3 regions of the Variovorax frigidus genome follow, and region 2 is predicted to be linked to each of the others. Evidence: predicted binding sites of a transcription regulator. Region 2 holds the regulator's gene; each other region holds the start of a gene.
The links. The regulator FNR, encoded in region 2, switches genes on or off when oxygen is low (the NO sensors DNR and NnrR bind a similar motif). The targets are predictions, from matches to a motif close to TTGATNNNNATCAA.
Positions count from the first base shown of each region.

Region 1: the regulator FNR is predicted to act here: its motif matches at 2,551-2,564, upstream of ACSFBC_RS11050 (OmpW/AlkL family protein).
Region 3: the regulator FNR is predicted to act here: its motif matches at 3,987-4,000, upstream of ACSFBC_RS02825 (universal stress protein).

Region 1 is NZ_JBPJZF010000003.1:358,795-366,255, reverse strand. It holds gene ACSFBC_RS11055 (UvrD-helicase domain-containing protein) at 97-2,502, opposite strand; gene ACSFBC_RS11050 (OmpW/AlkL family protein) at 2,644-3,309, shown strand; gene ACSFBC_RS11045 (GMP reductase) at 3,528-4,505, shown strand; gene ACSFBC_RS11040 (AEC family transporter) at 4,524-5,471, opposite strand; gene ACSFBC_RS11035 (TonB-dependent receptor domain-containing protein) at 5,543-7,461, opposite strand, start outside.
Region 2 is NZ_JBPJZF010000001.1:777,886-785,346, forward strand. It holds gene ACSFBC_RS03650 (histidine phosphatase family protein) at 1-94, shown strand, start outside; gene azu (azurin) at 300-749, shown strand; gene ACSFBC_RS03660 (sulfite exporter TauE/SafE family protein) at 775-1,482, opposite strand; gene hemN (oxygen-independent coproporphyrinogen III oxidase) at 1,482-2,855, opposite strand; gene fnr (fumarate/nitrate reduction transcriptional regulator Fnr) at 3,077-3,793, shown strand; gene ACSFBC_RS03675 (hypothetical protein) at 3,774-4,025, opposite strand; gene ACSFBC_RS03680 (FixH family protein) at 4,034-4,309, opposite strand; gene ccoG (cytochrome c oxidase accessory protein CcoG) at 4,344-5,771, opposite strand; gene ccoP (cytochrome-c oxidase, cbb3-type subunit III) at 5,785-6,696, opposite strand; gene ACSFBC_RS03695 (cbb3-type cytochrome oxidase subunit 3) at 6,707-6,844, opposite strand; gene ccoO (cytochrome-c oxidase, cbb3-type subunit II) at 6,868-7,461, opposite strand, start outside.
Region 3 is NZ_JBPJZF010000001.1:598,230-605,690, reverse strand. It holds gene ACSFBC_RS02845 (Bug family tripartite tricarboxylate transporter substrate binding protein) at 1-588, shown strand, start outside; gene ACSFBC_RS02840 (enoyl-CoA hydratase/isomerase family protein) at 599-1,393, shown strand; gene ACSFBC_RS02835 (malonate--CoA ligase) at 1,390-2,937, shown strand; gene ACSFBC_RS02830 (YnfA family protein) at 3,087-3,404, shown strand; gene ACSFBC_RS02825 (universal stress protein) at 3,414-3,839, opposite strand; gene tolA (cell envelope integrity protein TolA) at 4,022-5,008, opposite strand; gene ACSFBC_RS02815 (ExbD/TolR family protein) at 5,012-5,449, opposite strand; gene tolQ (protein TolQ) at 5,454-6,155, opposite strand; gene ybgC (tol-pal system-associated acyl-CoA thioesterase) at 6,152-6,589, opposite strand; gene ACSFBC_RS02800 (pyridoxal phosphate-dependent aminotransferase) at 6,586-7,461, opposite strand, start outside.

The DNA.
Region 1 (7,461 bases), on a different contig from region 2:
ACACCGGCAGGCCGGCGGAGCCGGTCCTGCGGTGTCCCTGGAACAGAGTGCGCTGCAAGCGCTCAACCATCGCCGATGGTGGGCGCTGCTGGCGGATCAGACCGGCGTGAGCTTCGCCACCGACAGCGCCAGCCACTTCACGCCGTGCCGCGGGAAGTTGATCTGGGCGCGGGCGTCGTCGCCGCTGCCTTCCAGTGCCAGCACCGTGCCTTCGCCGAACTTGTTGTGGAACACCTGCATGCCCGAGCGCAGGCCGTGCGAGGGTGGCGCCTTCTGTGGCGGGACGGGCGGGCTGGCGAAGGCGTCGGTGTTGAAGCCGCCACCGCCTGCGCCGATGCGCGTGCTGCCGTAGCCGCCGCCATAGCCGAAGGCCGAGGGCTTGAAGCCCTGGTTCTTGGGCGTGAGCCACTTGAGCGAGGCTTCGGGCAGTTCGTCGTAGAAGCGGCTCTTGAGGTTGTAGCGGGTCTGGCCGTGCAGCATGCGGGTCTGCGAATGGCTCAGGTACAGGCGCTGGCGCGCGCGGGTGATGGCCACGTACATCAGGCGGCGCTCCTCCTCGAGGCCGTCGTGGTCGCTCATCGAGTTCTCGTGCGGGAACAGGCCCTCTTCCATGCCGGTGATGAACACGCAGTCGAACTCCAGGCCCTTGGCCGCATGCACGGTCATGAGCTGCACCGCGTCCTGGCCGGCCTGCGCCTGGTTGTCGCCCGATTCGAGCGCCGCATGCGTGAGGAAGGCCGCGAGCGGGCTAAGGGTCTCGCCGGTCTCGGCGTCGGGGGCCAGCGGTTCGTCGACGACCGGCAGGTTCGGGTCCAGTCCCTGGCTCGCGGGCGACTGGCGCAGCTCGTCGACCGGCAGCGCCACGGCATCGCGGCCGAAGCCTTCCTGCGTGACGAAGCTCTCGGCCGCGTTCACCAGTTCCTCCAGGTTCTCCACCCGGTCGGCGCCCTCGCGGTCGGCCTTGTAGTGTTCGATCAGGCCGCTGTGGTCGAGCACCAGCTCGATGATCTCGCGCAGCGAGATGCCCACGGTCTGTTCGCGCAGCACGTCGATCTTGGCGACGAAGGCCGACAGGTTGGCACCGGCCTTGCCGCCGACCGCGCTCACCGCGTCGTGCAGCGAGTGGCCGGCCGCGCGCGCCGCATCCTGCAGCAGCTCGATGCTGCGCGCGCCGATGCCGCGCGGCGGGAAGTTGACGATGCGCAGGAAGCTGGTGTCGTCGTCCTTGTTCTCCAGCAGCCGCAGGTAGCCCAGCGCATGCTTGATTTCGGCGCGCTCGAAGAAGCGCAGGCCGCCGTACACGCGGTAAGGCACCGAGGCATTGAACAGCGCGGTTTCGATCACCCGGCTCTGCGCATTGCTGCGGTAGAGCACGGCCATCTCCTTGCGCGCGATGCCGTCGCGCACCAGCTGGCGCATCTCCTCGACCATCCACTGCGCCTCGGCGAAGTCGCTGGTCGACTCGTAGACGCGCACCGGTTCGCCCGGGCCCTGTTCGGTGCGCAGGTTCTTGCCCAGGCGCTTGGTGTTGTGGCCGATCAGCGCATTGGCCGAGTCGAGAATGTTGCTGTAGCTGCGGTAGTTCTGCTCCAGCTTGATCTGGCGCGAGACGTCGAACTCGCGCACGAAGTCGGCCATGTTGCCCACGCGCGCACCGCGGAAGGCGTAGATGCTCTGGTCGTCGTCGCCCACCGCGATCACGCTGTTGCTGCCGGGCACGAAGCGGCCGCCGACCGTGGCGCCCGAGAGCATCTTGATCCAGGCGTACTGGAGCCGGTTGGTGTCCTGGAATTCGTCGATCAGGATGTGGCGGAAGCGCCGCTGGTAGTGCTCGCGGATGGGGTCGTTGTCGCGCAGCAGTTCGTAGCTGCGCAGCATCAGCTCGCTGAAATCGACCACGCCTTCGCGCTGGCACTGTTCTTCGTAGAGCTGGTAGATCTCGACCTTCTTGCGGTCTTCCTCGCTGCGCACCTCGACGTCGCCCGGGCGCTTGCCCTCTTCCTTGGCGCCGGAGATGAACCACTGGGTCTGCTTGGCCGGGAAGCGCTCGTCGTCGACGTTGAACTGCTTCATCAGCCGCTTGATGGCCGAGAGCTGGTCTTGCGTATCGAGGATCTGGAAGGTCGACGGCAGGTTGGCCAGCTTCCAGTGCGCGCGCAGGAAGCGGTTGCACAGGCCGTGGAAGGTGCCGATCCACATGCCGCGCGCGTTGATGGGCAGCATCGCGGTCAGCCGCGTGACCATCTCCTTGGCCGCCTTGTTGGTGAAGGTCACGGCCAGGATGCCGCCGGGCGAGACCTGGCCCGTCTGGAGCAGCCAGGCGATGCGGGTGGTCAACACCCGGGTCTTGCCCGAGCCGGCGCCGGCCAGGATCAGCGCGTTGCCCTCGGGCAGCGTGACCGCGGCGAGTTGTTCGGCATTGAGGTTGTGGAGCAGGGGCGAGGCGGCCGCTGGGGAAGGGGGGGCGCCGTCGAAAGCGTCGTGCGAGCCGAAAAGAGACATCCCGGCATTGTAGGAACGCCGGGCGCGGACGGGGCCGAAGAAGGATGCTTGCCCTGGATCAAGGACACGCAACCGCCGCTTTCGGACACTGGATGCCAGTTGCCGCGCGCCCCTTGCGCGGCCCGAACGGAGTCCCCGACCATGAAGAAGAACCTGCTCACGCGCGCCTGGATCGGCGCCCTCCTCGGTGCCTTGGGCGCCACCTGCGCCCTGCCCGCCGCCGCGCAGGAAGCGCAAGGCAACTGGCTGGTGCGCGCGCGCGCCGTGCGCCTCGACACCGCCAACCACTCCGACGCGATCGGCGCGCTGGCGGTGCCGGCCGATGCGATCCACGTGAACGACAAGACGATCCCCGAGCTCGACATCACTTACTTCTTCACGCCGAACATCGCCGCCGAGCTGGTGCTGACGGTGCCGCAGAAGCAGCGCGTCACGATCACGCAGAGCGCGCTCGGCGGGCCGGTCGACATCGGCACCTTCAAGCACCTGCCGCCCTCGCTGATGCTGCAGTACCACTTCATTCCCAACGGCACCATCCGTCCCTACGCGGGCATCGGCCTGAACTACACGCGCATCGGCTCGGTGAACCTCGCCGTGCCCACGGTCGGCCGGCTGGACCTGGAACACAACAGCTTCGGCCTGGCCATCGGCGCCGGCGTGGACATCGCGATCGCGAAGAACGTGTTCCTGAACTTCGACCTGAAGAAGGTGCAGATCCGCACCGACGTGAGCCTGAACGGCAGCCGGCTGTCGACGGTGAAGGTCGATCCGCTGCTGATCGGCGTGGGTGTCGGCTACCGCTTCTGAGCGGGTCGCGCCACGGAATCGCACGAAAAATAAGGTCTATATGAAAAGCCGACTGAGGGCGGCCTGACCGCTCCCCTAGAATCAATCACCGGGCCCAAGATTCTTGTCGCCCGGTTTTTTTTCGCCCGCTTTCGCGGCGACGAAACCGGCCAAGACCAAGCGCCCACGCCGACAGGACATGCCTGCCGGCGAACCTTCCACAGGAGCTTGGTCTCATCATGCAAATTTTCGACTACGACAACATCCTTCTGCTGCCACGCAAATGCCGCGTGGAAAGCCGCTCGGAATGCGACGCCGGCGTGACGCTGGGCGGACGCAAGTTCCGTCTGCCGGTGGTGCCGGCCAACATGAAGACGGTGGTGGACGAGACCATCAGCCTCTGGCTCGCGCAGAACGGCTACTTCTACGTGATGCACCGCTTCGACCTGGACAACGTGCAGTTCGTGAAGGACATGCAGGCCAAGGGCGTGTTCGCCTCGATCTCTCTGGGCGTGAAGAAGGCCGACTACGACACCGTCGACCAGCTGGCCGCGGCCGGCCTCGTGCCCGAGTACATCACCATCGACATCGCGCACGGCCATGCCGACACGGTGAAGAACATGATCGGCTACCTCAAGGCCAAGCTGCCGCAGTCCTTCGTGATCGCCGGCAACGTGGGCACGCCCGAAGCCATCATCGACCTGGAAAACTGGGGCGCCGACGCGACCAAGGTCGGCATCGGTCCGGGCAAGGTCTGCATCACCAAGCTCAAGACCGGCTTCGGCACGGGCGGCTGGCAGCTCAGCGCGCTCAAGTGGTGCGCTCGCGTGGCGACCAAGCCCATCATTGCCGACGGCGGCATCCGCGACCACGGCGACATCGCCAAGAGCATCCGTTTCGGCGCCTCGATGGTGATGATCGGCTCGCTGTTCGCGGGCCACGAGGAATCGCCGGGCAAGACGGTCGAGGTCGACGGTGTGCTGTTCAAGGAGTATTACGGCTCGGCCAGCGACTTCAACAAGGGCGAGTACAAGCACGTCGAAGGCAAGCGCATCCTCGAGCCGATCAAGGGCAAGCTGGCCGACACGCTGATCGAGATGGAGCAGGACGTGCAGAGCTCCATCAGCTACGCCGGCGGCAAGGCGCTGATGGACATCCGCAAGGTCAACTACGTCACGCTGGGCGGCGACAACGCCGGCGAACACCTGCTGATGTAAGCACCCCGGGGCCCGGTTCTAGAACCGGGCCATGAGCGCCATCGCGGCGCTCAAGGTGAGCAGCGCCAGCACGGTGGACACCACCACGCTGGCCGTCACCAGCTCCTCCGCCACCTTGTAGCGCTGCGAGAACAGGAAGGCGTTGGCGCCAATGGGCATGGCCGCGGCCACCACCATCACGGTCAGCGGCAGGCCGCGCACGCCCAGCAGCCAGCCCGTGCCCAGCACCAGCAGCGGGTGCACCACGTTCTTGACCAGCGCCAGGGTGAACGCGTCGCGCAGGTGCGTGCCGACCGGCGTGAGCGCCAGCGTGACGCCCACCAGCACCAGCGCCACCGGGCTGAAGGCCTGGCCCAGCAGCATCAAAGGCTTGTCGATGACGGTCGGAATACCCCAGCCGGTCTGCGCATACAGCAGGCCCGCGATGATCGGCAGCGGCACCGGATGGAAGATCGAATTGCGCAAGGCGCGACCGACGGTGCGCAGCAGATGGTGCCGCTGGCGGCCGTTCGAGGCCGCATGCTCGCGCGCCACCATCAGCTCGATCAGCACCGTGGCGCTGGTGATCAGCACCAGCGAATGCAGCGAGACCAGCGTGAGCAGCACCACCAGGCCCTCGGGTCCGTAGGCCAGGTCGACCAGCGCGACGCCGATGATCACGGTGTTGCTGAAGGTGCTCGCGATGGCCAGCACGGCCGCCGTGCGGTTGAGTCCGCGCCACATCAGCGTGCCGACGAAGATGATGCCCGCACCGATGAAATACGCGGCCACGGGCTTGAGGCTCAGCTGCTCGAAGTGCACCGCGCTCATCGAGCGGAACAGCAGCGCCGGCGCGAGCAGCAGGAAGATCAGGTTGGAGAGGTCCTTGACCGCATGGGCCCCGACCCAGCGTCGGTGGCCGGCGAGATAACCCGCGGCGATGAGAAGAACGACGGGCAGCAGGGCGGACGCGACAGGTGAATTCACCGCTTCGAGAATAGCGCAAGCGCTGCCACGCAGCCGCTCGCCCGTCTTCCGCCCTGCGCCCCTTCAGTCGCTCAGAAGCTCAACCGCGCGCCGACCGTCAGGCTGCGCCCGCGCAGCGGTGCCGCGTCCTTGATGAACGAGGTGTGGCTGTAGGCCAGTTCATTCGTCAGGTTGTCGGCGCGCACGTAGAAGAGCGTGTCGAAGCGGTCGATGCGCGTCTTGTAGCTGACGCTGGCATTGAGCATCGTGTAGCCCGGCGTCGTGCTTTCGTAGTCGGCCACGCGTTTCTGGCTGCCCATGCGATAGACCTCGACCAAGCCGCCCCAGCCTTGCCACGACGCATCGAGCCGCACGCCGAGCCGGCGCGCCGGGATGCGCGGCAGGTTGCGGCTGCCCTCGCCATCCGCGTCGAGCTTGGCGCGCACGTAGTCGCCGAACAGCGTGACGCCGAAGACCGGGTTGAGCTTCTGGCGGACTTGCGCCTCCAGCCCGGTGAAGGTCGCGTCGCGCTGCGCGTATTCGATGAGCTGCAGCTCCTGGAAGGTGTCCAGCGTGTTGGCGTAGATGTAGTTCTTCACCTGGTTGTGGAAGCCGGTCACCGAGAAGGTGGTGTCGCCCGCCGTCTTGGCGAAGGTCAGGTCGAGGTTGGTCGCGCTTTCCTTGCGCAGTTCGGCATTGCCCACCTCGTAGGTGCTGGTCGCCAGGTGCAGGCCGTCGGCGTACAGCTCCTCGGCCGAAGGCAGGCGCTGGGTGCGCGAAAGGCTGGCGCCGAGCGAGTAGCCCGGCGTGAAGCGCCACACGGCGCCGGTCGACAGCGAGGTGCCGGCATGGTGCGTGTCGGGCTGCAACGAATCGACGTCGATGCGCTGGCGCTCGTAGCGCGCGGCGGCCTCGACGCGCACGTCGCCGAAGTGACGCTCCTCCAGCAGGAAGACGGCGTTCCTGTCGGTCCGGGTCGGCGCGACGTAGGCCTCCTCGCCCAGTGCGCTGAACTTGCGTTGCGTGGTCTGCACGCCGACCAGGCCGCGCCAGCCCGCGATCGGGTAGTGCTCGAGCTCGAGCCGGCCGTCGTACCCCTTGTTCTTGAAAGTGGTCGCGATCTCTCCGTCTTCGATCTCGTGGTGGCGGTAGTCGGTGAAGGCGGCGCGCAGCCGTGCGCGCGAAAAGCCGGGCAGTGGGTCGCGGTACTCGCCGCGCACGTCCCAGCGCTGGCTCTTGAGGTCGACATAGGGCACGGCGCCGGCCTCGTGGGCATGATCGTGCCCTTCTTCTTCGTGCGCACCCTCTTCCTCGCCCTCGTGGCCATGGTCGTGATCGCCGCTCGGGCAGTGCAGGTGGCTGCCGTGCGGGTGGCAGCCTTCGAACGCGTGCTGGTGGCCGGGCAGGCCGTAGAGGCTGTTGCGACGGCTGTACGCGAGGCCGAGGTAGCCGCGCTCACCGATCCACGACAGGCCCAGCCCGAAGGTGTCCGATTCGCTGTAGCTGCCGTCGACGCGGCCGCCGCCACTCCAGCCGCTGCCGACGCCATAGTCCCGGGCATTGCGGCGCGCGCCCTCGAGGTGCAGCGCGAGGTTGCTGCCGACGGCGGTCGTGAGGTCGAAGGCGCCAGCGCCCTCGCGGCCGTTGGTTCGGCCCTGCAGCTCGACGCTGCCTTCGAGCCCGCGGGTCGGCATGCGTGTCGGCACCCGGTTGTCGAGCACGTTGACCACGCCACCCACCGCGCCACCGCCGTAGGCCAGCGCCGAGGGGCCGCGCAGCACCTCGATCTGCTGCGTCAGCAGCGGCTCCGAGACCACGGCGTGGTCGGGGCTGATGGTCGAGGCGTCCTGGACCTCGGCGCCGTCGGACAGCACCTTGACGCGCGGGCCGTCCATGCCGCGAATGATCGGGCGGCTCGCGCCGGCGCCGAAGTGCGTGCTGCGCACGCCGTTTTCCGACTCGAGCGTTTCGCCCAGCGTGGCGCCGCGGCGCAGTACCAGCGCATCGCCTT
Region 2 (7,461 bases):
CAATGCACAACCGCTGCGCTTCGAGCGTGTCGACGGCAGCTGGCAGGTCAGGCCCCTGCTCGCGCGCACCGGCGACGCCGCCGCGATCGCCTGACCCTTCCGCCGGACACCGCCATGAACTTCAGGGACTACGACAAGGTGCGATCGCACGGGATCGAGACTGGCCCCTGAGCGGCGCAAGGGCCAGCCCAAGTGCACGGCCCTTGATGCAGGTCAGACGAAGGCGCGGCACCCGTTCGCACAATGCCTGTGATGCGGCGGGCACCTCGACCTGCCGCCTTCTTCAGGAAACCCATCCCATGCTTCGCCCTCGTTTTGCCCTTGCCCTGCTCGCCTGCGCCGCCGCGCCCGCCTTCGCCGCCGACTGCACGATCGAGATCGAGGGCAACGACGCCATGCAGTTCAACAAGCCGGTGATCGAAGTCAGCAAGAGCTGCAAGGAGTTCACCGTCAAGCTCAAGCACAGCGGCAAGCTGCCCAAGCAGGCCATGGGCCACAACTGGGTCCTGAGCAAGACGGCCGATGTGCAGGCGGTCGCGGCCGACGGCATCGCCGCCGGTGCAGCGCAGAACTACGTGAAGGCCGGCGATGCCCGCGCGGTGGCCCACACCCGGGTCGTCGGCGGCGGCGAGAGCGACAGCGTGAGCTTCGCGGTCGCCAAGCTGGACGCGGCCGGCAGCTACACCTACTTCTGCTCCTTCCCCGGCCACTCGTCGCTCATGAAGGGCACGCTGAAACTGGTGAAGTGAGCTCGCGCGGCAGTCGATCTGGACGCTACTGGCACCAGATCGCGATCTGCCGGCTCAGGTCGTGCCACACGGCCTGCAGCGCCACCACCGCCAGCACCGCGCCCGCGAGCCGCGTGCCCCATTCGCGGCGGGACTCGCCGAAGACGCCGTGCAGGCGCCGCCAGAGCCAGGGCGCAATCCACAGCGCAACGCCGCTTCCGAGGGCGAACGCAGCCATCACGGCCGCGCCCTGCCAGGCGTTGTTGCCCAGGGCCGCGACCATCAGCGCCGAGTACAGCAGCCCGCAGGGCATCGAGACCCACAGCGCGCCCGTCGCGAGCACGCGCCAGCGCGAGCCCTCCCGGGGTCGAAGCCGCTTCGCCAGCAGCCGACCCAGGCTGTGCGCCCACAGCGGCTGCCGCCCGGCCACGGCCAGCAGCAGGCCCCAGGCGAACACGGCCACGTGCAGCAGCAGCCAGAGCGGCCGAAGCGCTGCGACCTGCTCGCTCGCGAGCGCCAGGCCCTGCACGGCGGTGGCCGCGAGTGCGCCACCGGCCGCATAGCTGGCCACGCGCGCCGCATGGAAGACCACCGACGCCGACACTGCGGGCGTCGGCAGCACCGCCACACCGCCGCCTCCCGGCGCACGCGCGAAGCGGATCACGCCCGCGCAGGCCGCGCCGCACATGGCCACGCAGTGCGGGCCGCCGGCCAGGCCCATGAGCAACGCGGTGCCGATGAGCGCCGTCTGCATCAGATGATCCGGGAGAAGCGCGAGCGGTTGCGGTCGGCCTGCAGGTAGCGGTCGAACACCATCGCGATGGCGCGCACGAAGAACCAGCCGATGGGCGTGACCTCGATCTCGTGCGCATCGACCGTGACCAGGCCCTGCGCCACCAGCGGCGCGAGCACTTCCAGCTCGGCCGCGAAGTGCTGGCGGAAGTCGACCAGGTGCGCCAGGCCGATGGACTCGAAGCTCAGTTGCCCCTGGCACATCAGCGCCATGATCACGGCGCGCCGCAGCACGTCGTCGCGCGACAGCGCGAGGCCGCGCACCACCGGCAGCCGGCCCTGGTCGAGCAGGTCGTAGTACTCCTCGAGCGTCTTGGCGTTCTGGCTGTAGGTGGCGCCGATCCGGCCGATGGCCGACACCCCGAGCGCCACCAGGTCGCAATCCGGCTGCGTGCTGTAGCCCTGGAAGTTGCGGTGCAGCCGGCCCTGGCGGCGCGCGATGGCCAACGGGTCGGTCGGCAGCGCGAAGTGGTCCATGCCGATGTAGACGTAGCCGGCCGCGGTGAGCGCAGCGATCGAGCGCGAGAGCATGTCGATCTTGGTGACGGCGTCGGGCAGCTCGGCCGGGTCGATGCGGCGCTGGGGCTTGAAGCGCTCGGGCAGGTGCGCATAGGCATAGAGCGCGATGCGCTCGGGCTGCAGTTCGCAGATCTGCTCGAGCGTGCGGTCGAACGACGCCGCGGTCTGCCTGGGCAGGCCGTAGATCAGGTCGACGTTGATCGATGCAAAACCCAGCCGGCGCGCCGACGCGACCAGTTCGAACACCTGCTCGGCGGGCTGGATGCGGTGTACCGCCTTCTGAACGGCCGGATCGAAGTCCTGCACACCGAAGCTCAGCCGGTTGAAGCCCAGCGCCGCGATCCGTTCGAGCCGCGCCGCGTCGATGGTGCGCGGATCGATCTCGATCGCGTATTCGCCTTCGGGCGCCAAGGTGAAGGCGGCGCGCAGCATCGCCATCAAGCGTGCGAGCGCCGCGTCGTCGAGGAAGGTCGGGGTGCCGCCGCCCAGGTGCAACTGGCTCACGGCCGCACCGCGCCCGAGTTGCGTCACCTGCAGGTCAATCTCGCGCTCGAGATAGTCCAGGTACGCCTCGGCGCGTTCCGGATGCCCGGTCACGATCTTGTTGCAGGCGCAGAAGTAGCACAGCGAGGCGCAGAACGGCAGGTGCACGTAGACCGACAGCGGCAGCGCGCGGGGGCCGGTGCTCAATGCGCGCTGGCGCAGCGCCTGCGCGTAGTCGTCGCTGCCGAAGGCCTCGACGAAGCGGTCGGCGGTCGGGTAGGAGGTGTAGCGCGGCCCCTGCACGTCGAAGCGCTGCAGCATCTCGGGCGTCATGACGGGCACGGCGCAAGCCGAGGTGGCGGAGGCCGCAGGCGCAGCGAGGACGGGAGAAAGGGTGGTTGGCATGGTGATGTGGCACACGGGGCTCCGTGACTGTGCCGACGACCGGGCCGGACTTCCTTGACCTGCATCAAGTCCCGTGCTCGGGGGGAGGAGGACAATCGAGGCACCAACTTGAAGCGTCGCCGTCCTCTTCCCGGCCGGCACGAACCGCCATGACACCCGAAATCATCAAAGTCGCCTGTTCCAACTGCAACCTGCGCGAGCTGTGCATGCCCGTGGGCCTGCAGCCCGCGGAGCTGGAACGCATCGACGAGATCGTCGCGACGCGGCGCAAGGTGAAGCGGCGCGAGGCGCTGTTCCACAACGGGGAGCGCTTCACTTCGCTCTATGCGATCCGCACCGGCGTCTTCAAGACCTGCATCACGGCCGAGGACGGCCGCGACCAGGTCACCGGCTTCCAGATGGCGGGCGAAATCATCGGGCTGGACGGCATCGTGAGCGATCACCACACCTGCGACGCCGTGGCGCTCGAGGATTCCGAGGTCTGCGTGATGCCCTTCGACCGCATCGAGGAGCTGTCGCGCGAAGTCACGGCCCTGCAGCGCCATGTGCACAAGATCATGAGCCGCGAAATCGTGCGCGAGCACGGCGTGATGCTGCTGCTGGGCAGCATGCGCGCCGAAGAACGGCTGGCGGCCTTCCTGCTGAACCTGGTGCAGCGGCTGCATGCGCGCGGCTTTTCGCAGTCCGAGCTCGTGCTGCGCATGACCCGTGAAGAGATCGGCAGCTACCTCGGACTCAAGCTCGAGACCGTGAGCCGCACGCTGTCGAAGTTCGTCGAGGACGGCATCGTGGCCGTGCAGCAGCGCCATGTGCGCATCGTCGACGCCGACAAGCTCAAGCGCATCGTCAATCCTCCGGCCTGTTGATCTCGCGCCTGGACATGCCGAGCAGCGCGGTCAGCGCGCTCGAGCCCATGCCCAGCGCCCAGAAGACGAAGAAGCCCAGCGTGTAGATGCCCTGGCGCGACAGCGGCAGCGCTTCGCCGCGCCAGTGCAGGTCGCCCGGATCGACCAGCGCGAACACCAGCATTTCCACCACGCAGGCCAGCAGGAACGAGGGCCAGAGGATCCAGGCCAGGCGACGGATGCGTTGCTTCATGGCGGTCCTCAGTGCTTCGGCAGCGGGACGTCGTCGCTCGGGGTGGCCGCATGGTTGCGGCCCGCCTGCGCCGGCATCAGCTTCTTGTCGGCCAGCGTCTTGTTGATCTCCACGCCCTGGCGGTAGTAGTCCTCGGCCACCACCGGGTCGGGCGTGCGGATGGCGATCCACAGCGTGGCGAAACCGGCCACCACGACGATGGCCGGGCCGGCGATCACCATCCAGACATAGGGAAACTTCCACCAGGGTTCGGCGACGGTGGGCAGGAGGCCGGGAGCATTCATGAAGATCTCTTTCTATTGAACGTGGCGGTGTGCGCTAGCGCGGGACCAGGAAGATGGCCTTTTCCGAGACATGCGATGCGCCGTCTTCGGAGCGCACATCGAAATGCACGGTGTGCGAGCCCGGTGCCGCGGTGCCGTAGGGCAGCTGCAGCCGTACCGCGACCCAGCGCGACTCGGCCGGCTGCACCTCGAGCGAGGCTCCCGCGGCCACGCTGAGTCCCTCGAGTCCGCTCGCGGCGATGGCATAGCGCTGCGGCCGTTCGGTCGCGTTCATCACCTGCAGCCGGTAGACGTTCTCCAGCATGCCGCCCTCGGCGATGCGCGCGAGCGAGGCGCGGTCGCGCACCACGTCGACCTTGAGCGGCGTGCGCACCACCAGGCTGGCCAGCAGGCCCAGGCACAGCGCGCCGAGCAAGGCGCTGTAGATCAGCACGCGCGGGCGCAGCACGCGACGCAGCACCTGGCGCGCCGACCAGCCGCCGGCCATGCCGTTCTGCGTGGCGTAGCGGATCAGGCCCGGCGGGTAGGCCATCTTGGCCATCACCGTGTTGCAGGCGTCCACGCACAGGCCGCAGCCGATGCACTCGTACTGCAGGCCCTCGCGGATGTCGATGCCGGTCGGGCAGACCTGCACGCACAGCGTGCAGTCGATGCAGTCGCCAAGGCCGCCGCGCTCGTGCTGCTTGCCGCGCGCGCCGCGGGGCTCGCCACGTGCCGTGTCGTAGCTCACGATCAGCGTGTCGCGGTCGAACATCGCCCCCTGGAAGCGCGCATACGGGCACATGTACTTGCAGACCTGCTCGCGCATGAAGCCCGCGTTGCCGTAGGTCGCGAAGCCGTAGAAGAAGGCCCAGAACACTTCCCACGAGCCCATCTGCGTCTGCAGGAAGGCCATGCCGAGCTCGCGGATCGGCGTGAAGTAGCCGACGAAGGTGAAGCCGGTCCACAGCGCGATGCCCAGCCAGACGAGGTGCTTGAAGCTCTTCTTGACGCCCTTCTCCATCGAGAACGCACCCTTGTCGAGCCGCATGCGCGCGCTGCGCGGGCCTTCGATCTTCTCTTCCACCCACATGAACATCTGGGTGTAGACCGTCTGCGGGCAGGCATAGCCGCACCACAGCCGTCCCGCCACCGCGGTGAACAGGAACAGCAGCAGGGCCGAGACCACGAGCAGGCCCGTGAGGTAGATCAGGTCCTGCGGGTAGAGCACCAGCCCGAACAGGTAGAAGCGCCGCGCGGCCAGATCGAACAGCACCATCTGGCGCTGGCCCCACTCGAGCCACGGCAGGCCGTAGAACACGATCTGCGTGACAAAGACCATGGCCCAGCGCCAGCGCGCGAACACGCCCTGGATGCTGCGCGCATAGATCTTCTTGTGCGCCTCGTAGAGGCCGACGGGCGCGCTCTCGGCCGGGGCGATCGGGATCACCTTGCGCGGCACGGGTCGGGGGGAAGCGGACATGGCGGAAGGCAACTCAGGGCGTGGCCGCGGTGTTCGACAGGCCCCAGACGTAGGACGCCAGCACATGGATCTGCGCCTCGGTCAGCCTGCCCTGCTGCGCGGGCATGACGTTGGTCTTGCCGGTGTTGATGATCGAGACGATCGCGTCCTGCCCGTAGCCGTGCAGCCACACGCGGTCGGCCAGGTTGGGCGCGCCCAGCGCGGGGTTGCCCGTGCCGCCCACGCCATGGCAGGCGGCGCAGGCGCTGAACTTGCTCTTTCCCAGGCCGGCGCGCACCGAGTCGTGCGGACTGCCCGACAGGCTCAGCACGTAGTTCGCGACGTTCTTCACGTCCTCGGGCGTGCCCACGGCCGCGGCCATGGGCGGCATGACGCCGGTGCGCCCCTGCGTGATGGTCTCCTGGATGCGCTCGGGCGCGCCGCCGTAGAGCCAGTCCCTGTCGCTCAGGTTCGGAAAGCCCTTGCTGCCGCGCGCGTCGGAGCCGTGGCATTGGGCGCAGTTGTTGAGGAACAGGCGCTCGCCGATGGCCATGGCCTGCGGTTCGCCGGCCACGGCCTCGTGGGGCATGGCCGTGTATTTCGCATACACCGGCGCCAGTTCGGCATTGGCCTTGGCGATTTCCTTCTCGTATTCGCCTTGCGTGCTCCAGCCCAGCTGCCCCTGCATGCTGCCCAGGCCCGGGTAGGCCACCAGGTAGCCCAGCGCGAAGACGATGGTCAGCACGAACAGGCCCACCCACCAGCGCGGCAGCGGGTTGTTCATCTCGCGCAGGTCCTCGTCCCAGACGTGGCCGGTGGTGTTGTCGCTGCCGCCGGGCACGCGGGCCCGGTTGGTGACCCACAGCAGCAGTGCGCAGGCCGCGATGCTGGCCAGCGAGAGGTAGGTGACGTAGTGCGACCAGAAGCCGCTGATGAAGTCGCTCATGGTGTTCGTTTCAGTCCTGCTCGAAAGGCAGGTGTGCGGCCTCGTCGAAGCCCTTGCTGCGACGGCGCGAGAAGGCCCAGGCCAGGATGCCGATGAAGGTCACGAAGGAGGCCAGCGTGGCCGCGATGCGCAGGGTGGTGATGTCCATCTCTTCTCTCCTCTTGTCTTTTCTTACTTGAGCGCGAGGCCCAGCGACTGCAGATACGCCACGATGGCGTCCATCTCGGTCTTGCCGCTGACGGCGGCCTGGCTGCCCGCTATCTGCTCGTCGGTGTAGGGCACGCCGACGCGGCGCAATGCGGTCATGTGGGTGCCGATGCTGGCGGCGTCGGCCGGCGTCTTCTCGAGCCAGGCGTAGGCCGGCATGTTCGACTCGGGCACCAGGTCGCGCGGGTTGTTCAGGTGGATGCGGTGCCACTCGTCGCTGTACTTGCCGCCCACGCGGTGCAGGTCGGGCCCGGTGCGCTTGCTGCCCCACTGGAAGGGATGGTCGTACACGAACTCGCCGGCCACCGAGTAGTGGCCGTAGCGCAGCGTCTCGGCGCGGAAAGGGCGGATCATCTGCGAATGGCAGTTGTAGCAACCCTCCCGCAGGTAGATGTCGCGGCCCACCAGCTGCAGCGGCTCGAGCGGCCGGACGCCGGTCACGGCCTCGGTGGTCGACTTCTGGAAGAACAGCGGCACGATCTCCACCAGGCCGCCGACGGCGATCACCAGCAGGATCAGCACGATCATCAGGAAGTTGTTGGTCTCGATCTTCTCGTG
Region 3 (7,461 bases), 180 kb from region 2:
GTCAACCCCAAGCGCGTGACGCAGACCACCCTCCAGGAGTTCATCGCCTATGCCAAGCGAAACCCGGCCAAGATGAATTACGGCTCGGCCGGCGCGGGCACCTCGCACCATCTGGCGGGCGAGCTGTTCAAGCAGCAGACCGGCACCTTCATCACGCACATTCCCTACCGCGGCGCGGGCCCGATGCTGCAGGACCTGATCGCGGGGAACGTCGACGTCTGCTTCGACGGCCTGGGTTCGTCCTCGCAGCACATCAAGGGCGGCCGCATCAAGGCGCTGATGATGGCCGGCGCCAAGCGCAACCCGGCCTTCCCCGACGTGCCCTGCGCGGCCGAGGTGGGCCTGCCCGACTACAACGTCACCACCTGGTACGGCCTGTGGGCGCCCAAGGGCACGCCGGCCGAGGTGCAGTCGCGCATCATCGAGGACATGAAGAAGGCGCTGGCCACCGACGAGCTCAAGACCATCTGGGCTGCCAACGGCTCCGAGGTTCCCGGCCTCACGGGCACGGCTTATGGCGGCTTCGTCAGTTCGGAAATCAAGCGCTGGGCCGCGGTGGTCAAGGCCTCGGGCGCCAAACTGGAATAAGGAAGAAGCGATGGCGGGTGAGATTCGCATCGAACGCGAAGGCGCGATCGCCTTCGTGACGCTGGTGCATGCCGGCCGGCTCAACGCCATGTCGCGCGCGATGTGGCGCGAACTGCGCGCGGCCTTCGAGGGCTCTGCTTCCCTGTCGGCCGACACGGCCCTGCGCTGCATCGTGCTGCGCGGGGAGGGCGGCGCGTTCTGCGCCGGCGGCGACATCTCGGAGTACCCGTCCTTCCGCTTCGATGCGGCCGCGCTGCGCGTCTTCCATGAAGACGAGGTCGGTGCCGCGCTCAAGGCGCTGCGCGGCTGCGAGGTGCCGATGCTCGCGCAGATCGAAGGCGCCTGCATGGGCGCCGGCCTCGAGATCGCGAGCTGCTGCGACATCCGGCTGGCCGGTGCATCCGCGAAATTCGGCGCGCCCATCGCCAAGCTCGGTTTCCCGATGGCGCCCTACGAGGCGGCGCTGGTCCACCGCGCCGTGGGCGATGCGCTGGCGCGCGACATGCTGCTGGCCGCGGGCGTGCACGGCGCGCCCCGGTTGAAGGACGCCGGCTTCCTGCTCGACGTGTGGCCCGACGAGGCCGTCGCCGACGCGGTGCAGGTGCATGCGCGCCGCATCGCCGCGCTCGCGCCCGAAGCCGCACGCGCCCACAAACGCATGCTGGCCGCACTGGCCGGCGTCGACACCGCGGCGGTCGAGGCCCTGCTGCCGACGGCCTACGACTACGCCGACACTCCCGAACACCGCGAAGGCATTGCCGCCTTCCTTGCCAAACGGCCTCCCGCTTTCCGAGACCCCGCATGACGACCAACGCCAACCTCTTCGCCGCGCTGCGCGCCGCTTTTCCTGCCGACCTCGATGCGGTCGCGGTCGAGACCGACGACGGCCTGCTGTATTCCTGGCGCGACCTCGATCGCGCGAGCGCGATGCTCGCCAACCTGTTCGCCGCGCTCGGCCTGGAAGAGGGTGCGCGCATCGCGGTGCAGGTCGAGAAGTCCGTCGAGGCGCTGATGCTCTACCTGGCCACGCTGCGCGCGGGCTATGTGTTCCTGCCGCTCAACACCGCCTACCGCGGCGCCGAGATCGAATACTTCATCGGCAACGCCGAGCCGGCCGTGGTGGTGTGCAGCAGCGCCAACGCCGGATGGGTCGGCCCGATCGCGCAGGCCGCGGGCACGCGCCATGTGTTCACGCTCGACGACGACCGCACCGGCACGCTGCTGGCGCTGGCGGCGCAATGCAGCGACCAGCACGCGGTGGCGCTCAAGAGCGACGACGATCTGGCGGCCATCCTGTACACCAGCGGCACCACCGGCCGCAGCAAGGGCGCGATGCTCACGCACCGCAACCTGCGCTCCAACGCCGAGGTGCTCAAGGACTACTGGGGCTGGACCGAGGGCGACGTGCTGATCCATGCGCTGCCGATCTTTCACGTGCACGGCCTGTTCGTCGCGATCCATGGTGCGCTGCTCAACGGCAGCAAGATGATCTGGCTCAACAAGTTCGATCCCAAGCGCGTGGTGGCACGGCTGCCCGAGGCCACGGTCTTCATGGGCGTGCCCACGCTCTACGTGCGCATGCTGGCCGAGCCCGGGCTCACGAAGAGGGCCTGCAAGCGCATGCGCCTGTTCATCGCCGGTTCGGCACCGTTGCTGATCGAGACCTTTCACGAATGGCAGCAGCGCACCGGCCACACGATCCTCGAGCGCTACGGCATGAGCGAGACGGCGATGCTCACGTCGAATCCCTACAGCCCGGTGCAGGGCGAGCGGCGCGGCGGCACGGTGGGCTTCGCGCTGCCGGGCGTGAACCTGCGCGTGCGCGTGGCCGACGAGAGCGGCGACAGCCGCGAGGCCACCACGGGCGAGATCGGCAACATCGAGGTCGATGGCCCCAACGTGTTCGCGGGCTACTGGCGCATGCCCGAGAAGACCAGGGAGGAATTCACGGCCGACGGTTTCTTCAAGACCGGCGACGTGGGCCAGATCGACGGACTGGGCTACATCACCATCGTCGGGCGCAGCAAGGACCTGATCATCAGCGGCGGCTACAACGTCTATCCGGCCGAGATCGAGGGCTTCATCAACGAGCTGCCGGGCGTGGCCGAGAGCGCGGTGGTCGGCGTGCCGCATGCGGACTTCGGTGAGGTCGGCGTGGCCGTGGTCACGACGAAGCCGGGCGCGACCCTCGATGCGGAAGCCATCGTGGCCGAGCTCAAGGCCAAGCTGGCGAACTTCAAGGTGCCCAAGCGCTGCTTCGTGGTCGGCGAGCTGCCGCGCAATGCGATGGGCAAGGTTCAGAAGGCGCTGCTGCGCGAGCAGCACAAGGGGCTGTTCGCGCGCGCCTGAGCCTCGTTCGGGCAGCGACGTCAGGGTGCGCGGCGCCGCCGTGGCCGGGCGAGCGTCAGCGGCTCGGCTCCAGGGGCGAGCCCGTCGGAAGGCTCGCGCAGGGCGGCGCTGCTGCGCGGTGTCGGACGGGCAGCCACGACAATGCGCGCATGAAAACTCTCGCGCTGTTCATTGCCACCGCGCTGGCCGAAATCGTCGGCTGCTACCTGCCGTGGTTGTGGCTCAAGCAGGGCAGGTCGGTCTGGCTGCTGCTGCCGGCGGCACTGAGCCTGGCGCTGTTCGCCTGGCTGCTCACACTGCATGCCACGGCCGCGGGCCGCGTCTATGCGGCCTATGGCGGTGTGTACATCGGCGTGGCGATCGCCTGGCTGTGGGCCGTGGACGGCATCCGGCCCACGCCCTGGGACGTGGCCGGCGTGGTGGTGGCGCTGACGGGCATGGGCCTGATCATGTTCCAGCCCAAGTGAGAGCGTGCCCTACTTGACCAGCAGCACCGAGACCGGGCTCTCGGCGATCACCTTGCTGGCCACCGAGCCCATGAGCGCGCGGCCGAACATGCCGTGGCCATGCGTGCCCATGACGATCAACCCGGCGCCGGCTTCCTTGGCGCCGGCGACGATCTCCTCGGGTGCGTGGCCATGGCGCTCCTGCGTCGTGAACGCGCTCACGCCCTGGTCGGCCAGCGCTTTCTTCACGGGCTCGAGGACTTTGGCTGCTTCTTCGGCGTAGTAGCCGTCGACGACTTCCTTGGACACATGGCGCTTCACGTTGCCCGGCAAGGCGGTGCAGACGTGCAGCACGACGAGTTCATGGCCTTCGACGAACATGGCGCGGTGGTCGGACAGGTAGGCCAGGGCCTTCTGGGTGTACGGGCTGCCGTCAACGGCGACGAGGATTTTCATGAGAGTCCTTTCAAGGTCATGGAAGAGGGCGACCGCGTGGGCGGCCCCTGCGACATGTGACCACAGCCAGGCCATCGTCGGTGGCGGATGCCCCCGATGGCGCTGCGGTCTTGACCTCGAGCGTAGGGGCGCGGTGCGCCCTGCGGGTTGATGCAGATCAACCCGCAGGGCGGCGGGAAGGCTCAGCGCTTGGGCTTGAGCTCGACGATCAGTGCCGGAGGAACGCGGCCGTCGATGTCACGTGGCAGCTTCTCGGTCTTCTGCAGCGCGCGCAGTGCGGCCTGGTCCCAGGCGGGCAGCCCGCTGGACTTGACCAGCCGTGGCGTGCCCACGATGGTGCCGTCGGGCGCCAGCTTGACCTCGAATTCGGCACCCGGGTTGCCGTTGACGAGTTCGGCGTCGGGGAAGACGACGTTCGGGCGCACAGCTGCCGCCACTCTGCCGCCGTAGCTGCCCGAAGGGCCGGAGGACTTCAGTGCAGTGCCGGTCGCGTTGTCGTCACCGCTGGCGCCGGCCAGGCCCTGCATGCGCTTGAGCGTGGCGGCACGGTCGGCCGCGGCCTGCTTGGCGGCATCGGCTTCCTTCTTCTTCGCGGCCTCGGCCTGCTGCTGTTGCTGCTGCTTGGCCTCGGCTTCCTTCTTCTTGCGTGCGTCGGCCTGCGCCTTCTCCTGTGCTTCCTTGCGATCTTCGGCCTGTTCTTCGGCGCGGCGCTTGGCCTCGAGTTCCTTCTTTTCCTGGGCCGCCTTCTTCGCGGCTTCCATCTTCTTTTCCTGCTTGGCCTGCTCGATCTCCTGCTCGCGCTCCTTCTGCTCGCGCGCCTTCTTCTCGCGCTCGAGCGCGATGTCGGGCGGACGCGGGGCGGGTGCGGGCTCGGGCGCCCTCGCCGCGGGCGGCGGTGGGGGCGGCGGAGGCGGTGGTGCAGGTGTCGGCGCGGGCGCGGGCGGCGGCACGGGCGCCGGCGGCTGCGTCAGGCGCGGTGCCGCCTGCTGCACCGTGGTCGACCAGATCTCGGCCTCGACCGCGTCGCTCTCGGCGTCGCGCTTCCAGTGCACGCCCCAGGTCAGCGCGGCGATCAGCACCGCGTGCGCGGCCAGCGCGAAGGCGATGGCGCGCGGCGTGCCGCGTTGGGGCGGGGGGGCGAACTCGGGGCGGTCGGCGGCGAGCGACATGCCTTACTTCGCGCCCGTGGTCGTGACCGACAGCCCGACCCGCTCGACGCCCGCGCGCTTGAGCAGGTTCATGGCCTTGACCACGGTCTCGTACTTGACCGACTTGTCGGCGCTGATGACCACCGGGCGTTCGGCGTCGCCGCCCTGTGCGGTCTGCACGGCCGTGCCGATCTGCGCGAACGGGATGGCGCTGCCGCCCGAACCGGTGGACGGGTCCTTCTTGATCTGGATCTCGTCGTCGGTCTTGATGACGATCTCGATCGGCTTGTCGGGCTGCTTGTTGGCGCGGTCGACGCTCGGCAGGTTGATCACGCTGGGTGTGATCAGTGGCGCGGTCACCATGAAGATGATCAGCAGCACCAGCATGACGTCGATGAACGGGACCATGTTGATCTCGTTGATCGTGCGGCGGCCGCGGCCGCGGGAGGAGGTGGCGGGCATGGGCTCAGCGGCCGGCGCTCGAAGGCGCCGGCTGGGTCGACAGGTTGCGCTGCAGGATGTTCGAGAACTCTTCGATGAAGGTCTCGAGTGCGATCGCGGTCTTGTCGATCTCGCGCGCAAAGCGGTTGTAGCCGACCACCGCGGGGATGGCGGCGAACAGGCCGATGGCGGTGGCGACCAGCGCCTCGGCGATGCCCGGCGCGACGGTGGCCAGCGTGACCTGCGTCAGCGCGGCCAGGCCGGTGAAGGCATGCATGATCCCCCAGACCGTGCCGAACAGCCCCACGTAGGGCGAGACCGAGCCGACCGTGGCCAGGAAGGACAGGTTGGATTCGGCCACGTCGAGCTCGCGCTGGAAGCTCGCGCGCATCGCGCGGCGCGCGCCGTCGAGCAGCGTGGCGGCGTCGGCCACATGGCGTTCACGCAGCTTCTGGTACTCGCGCATGCCGGAAGCGAAGATGCGCTCCATCGGGCCGGCGAGCTTGGCGTTCTGGGCCGCGGAGGCGAACAGCTCGTTCAGGCTGGTGCCCGACCAGAAGTCGCGCTCGAACTCGTCGTTGAGGGCGCGCATGCGCTTGAGTGCGAAGAACTTGCGGAAGATCGCCGCCCAGCTGGCGATCGAAATGCCGGCCAGCAGCAGCACCACGAGTTGCACGGGCAGGCTGGCATGGATCAGGAGGGTGAGGATCGAAAGGTCTTGGTTCATGGCGTGAGAGGTTGAGACATGGAGCCGCGATGGCGCTCGAGGGTTCCCGCAACATGGGCCGGAATGCGGGCTGGGCGCAATGTGAGGCCATCGACCCAGCCGATGCGGATCGTGCCTTCGCACAGCAAAGAGGGTTGCTCTTCTTTTGATAGCACTCGCTGAGCGATTATGGCGGACGCCGAACCGGTCTGACGAAGTTCGACCGTCACAAGCAGTTCGTCGTCGAGCCGTGCGGGCCGGTGGTACTTGAGCTGGGTCTCGCTCACCACGAACATCCCGCCGCTCTGTTCGCGCAGCGCGCGCTGCTCGATGCCCAGGTCGCGCAGCCATTCGGTGCGCGCGCGTTCCATGAACTTCAGGTAGTTGGCATAGAACACGATGCCGCCGGCATCGGTGTCTTCCCAATAGATGCGGATCGGGAACTGGAAGCTCATCCGGCCAGCGTCTTGAGCCGCGCGATGGCTTCTTCGAGGTGCGCCATGGAGCTGGCGGTCGAGAAGCGCACGAAGCGCGCGGTCTCGGCCGTGCCGAAGTCGCGGCCCGGCGTGATCGCGACGTGGGCGCGTTTCATCACCTCGAAGGCGAAGTCCCAGCTGCCTTCGATGCCCAGCTTGCGCGCGAACTCGGTGCAGTCGGCCCAGGCATAGAAGGCGCCGTCGGGTTCGACCGGCACCGTGAGCCCGAGCGCATTGAGCTGCGGAATGAACCAGTCGCGTCGGCGCTTGAACTCGGCGCGGCGGCGTTCGTACTCGGCGATGCTTTCGGGCTCGAAGCAGGCCAGCGCCGCGTACTGCGCCACGGTGCTCGCGCAGATGAACAGGTTCTGCGCCAGGCGTTCTACCGCCGGCACCAGCGCATCGGGCACCACCAGCCAGCCGAGTCGCCAGCCGGTCATGTTGAAGTACTTGCTGAAGCTGTTGATGCTGATGACCTGGTCGTCGATGGCCAGAGCGGTCTGGCCGAAGGCGTCGTCGTGCGACAGGCCGAGGTAGATCTCGTCGATCAGCGTGATGCCGCCGCGACGCGACACCACCTCGTGGATGCGGCGCAGTTCGTCGGGCGCGATCGAGGTGCCGGTCGGGTTCGAGGGCGAGGCCAGCAGCACGCCGCGCGTCTTGTCGGTCCAGGCCGCCTCGACCTTGGCCGCGCTGAGCTGGAAGCGCTCGGCCGCGGTGGTCGGCACCAGCACGGCGCGCCCTTCGGCGGCCGTCACGAAATGGCGGTTGCAGGGGTAGCTGGGGTCGGGCAGCAGGATCTCGTCGCCTGCCTCGATCAGCGCCAGGCAGGCCAGTTGCAGCGCAGCCGA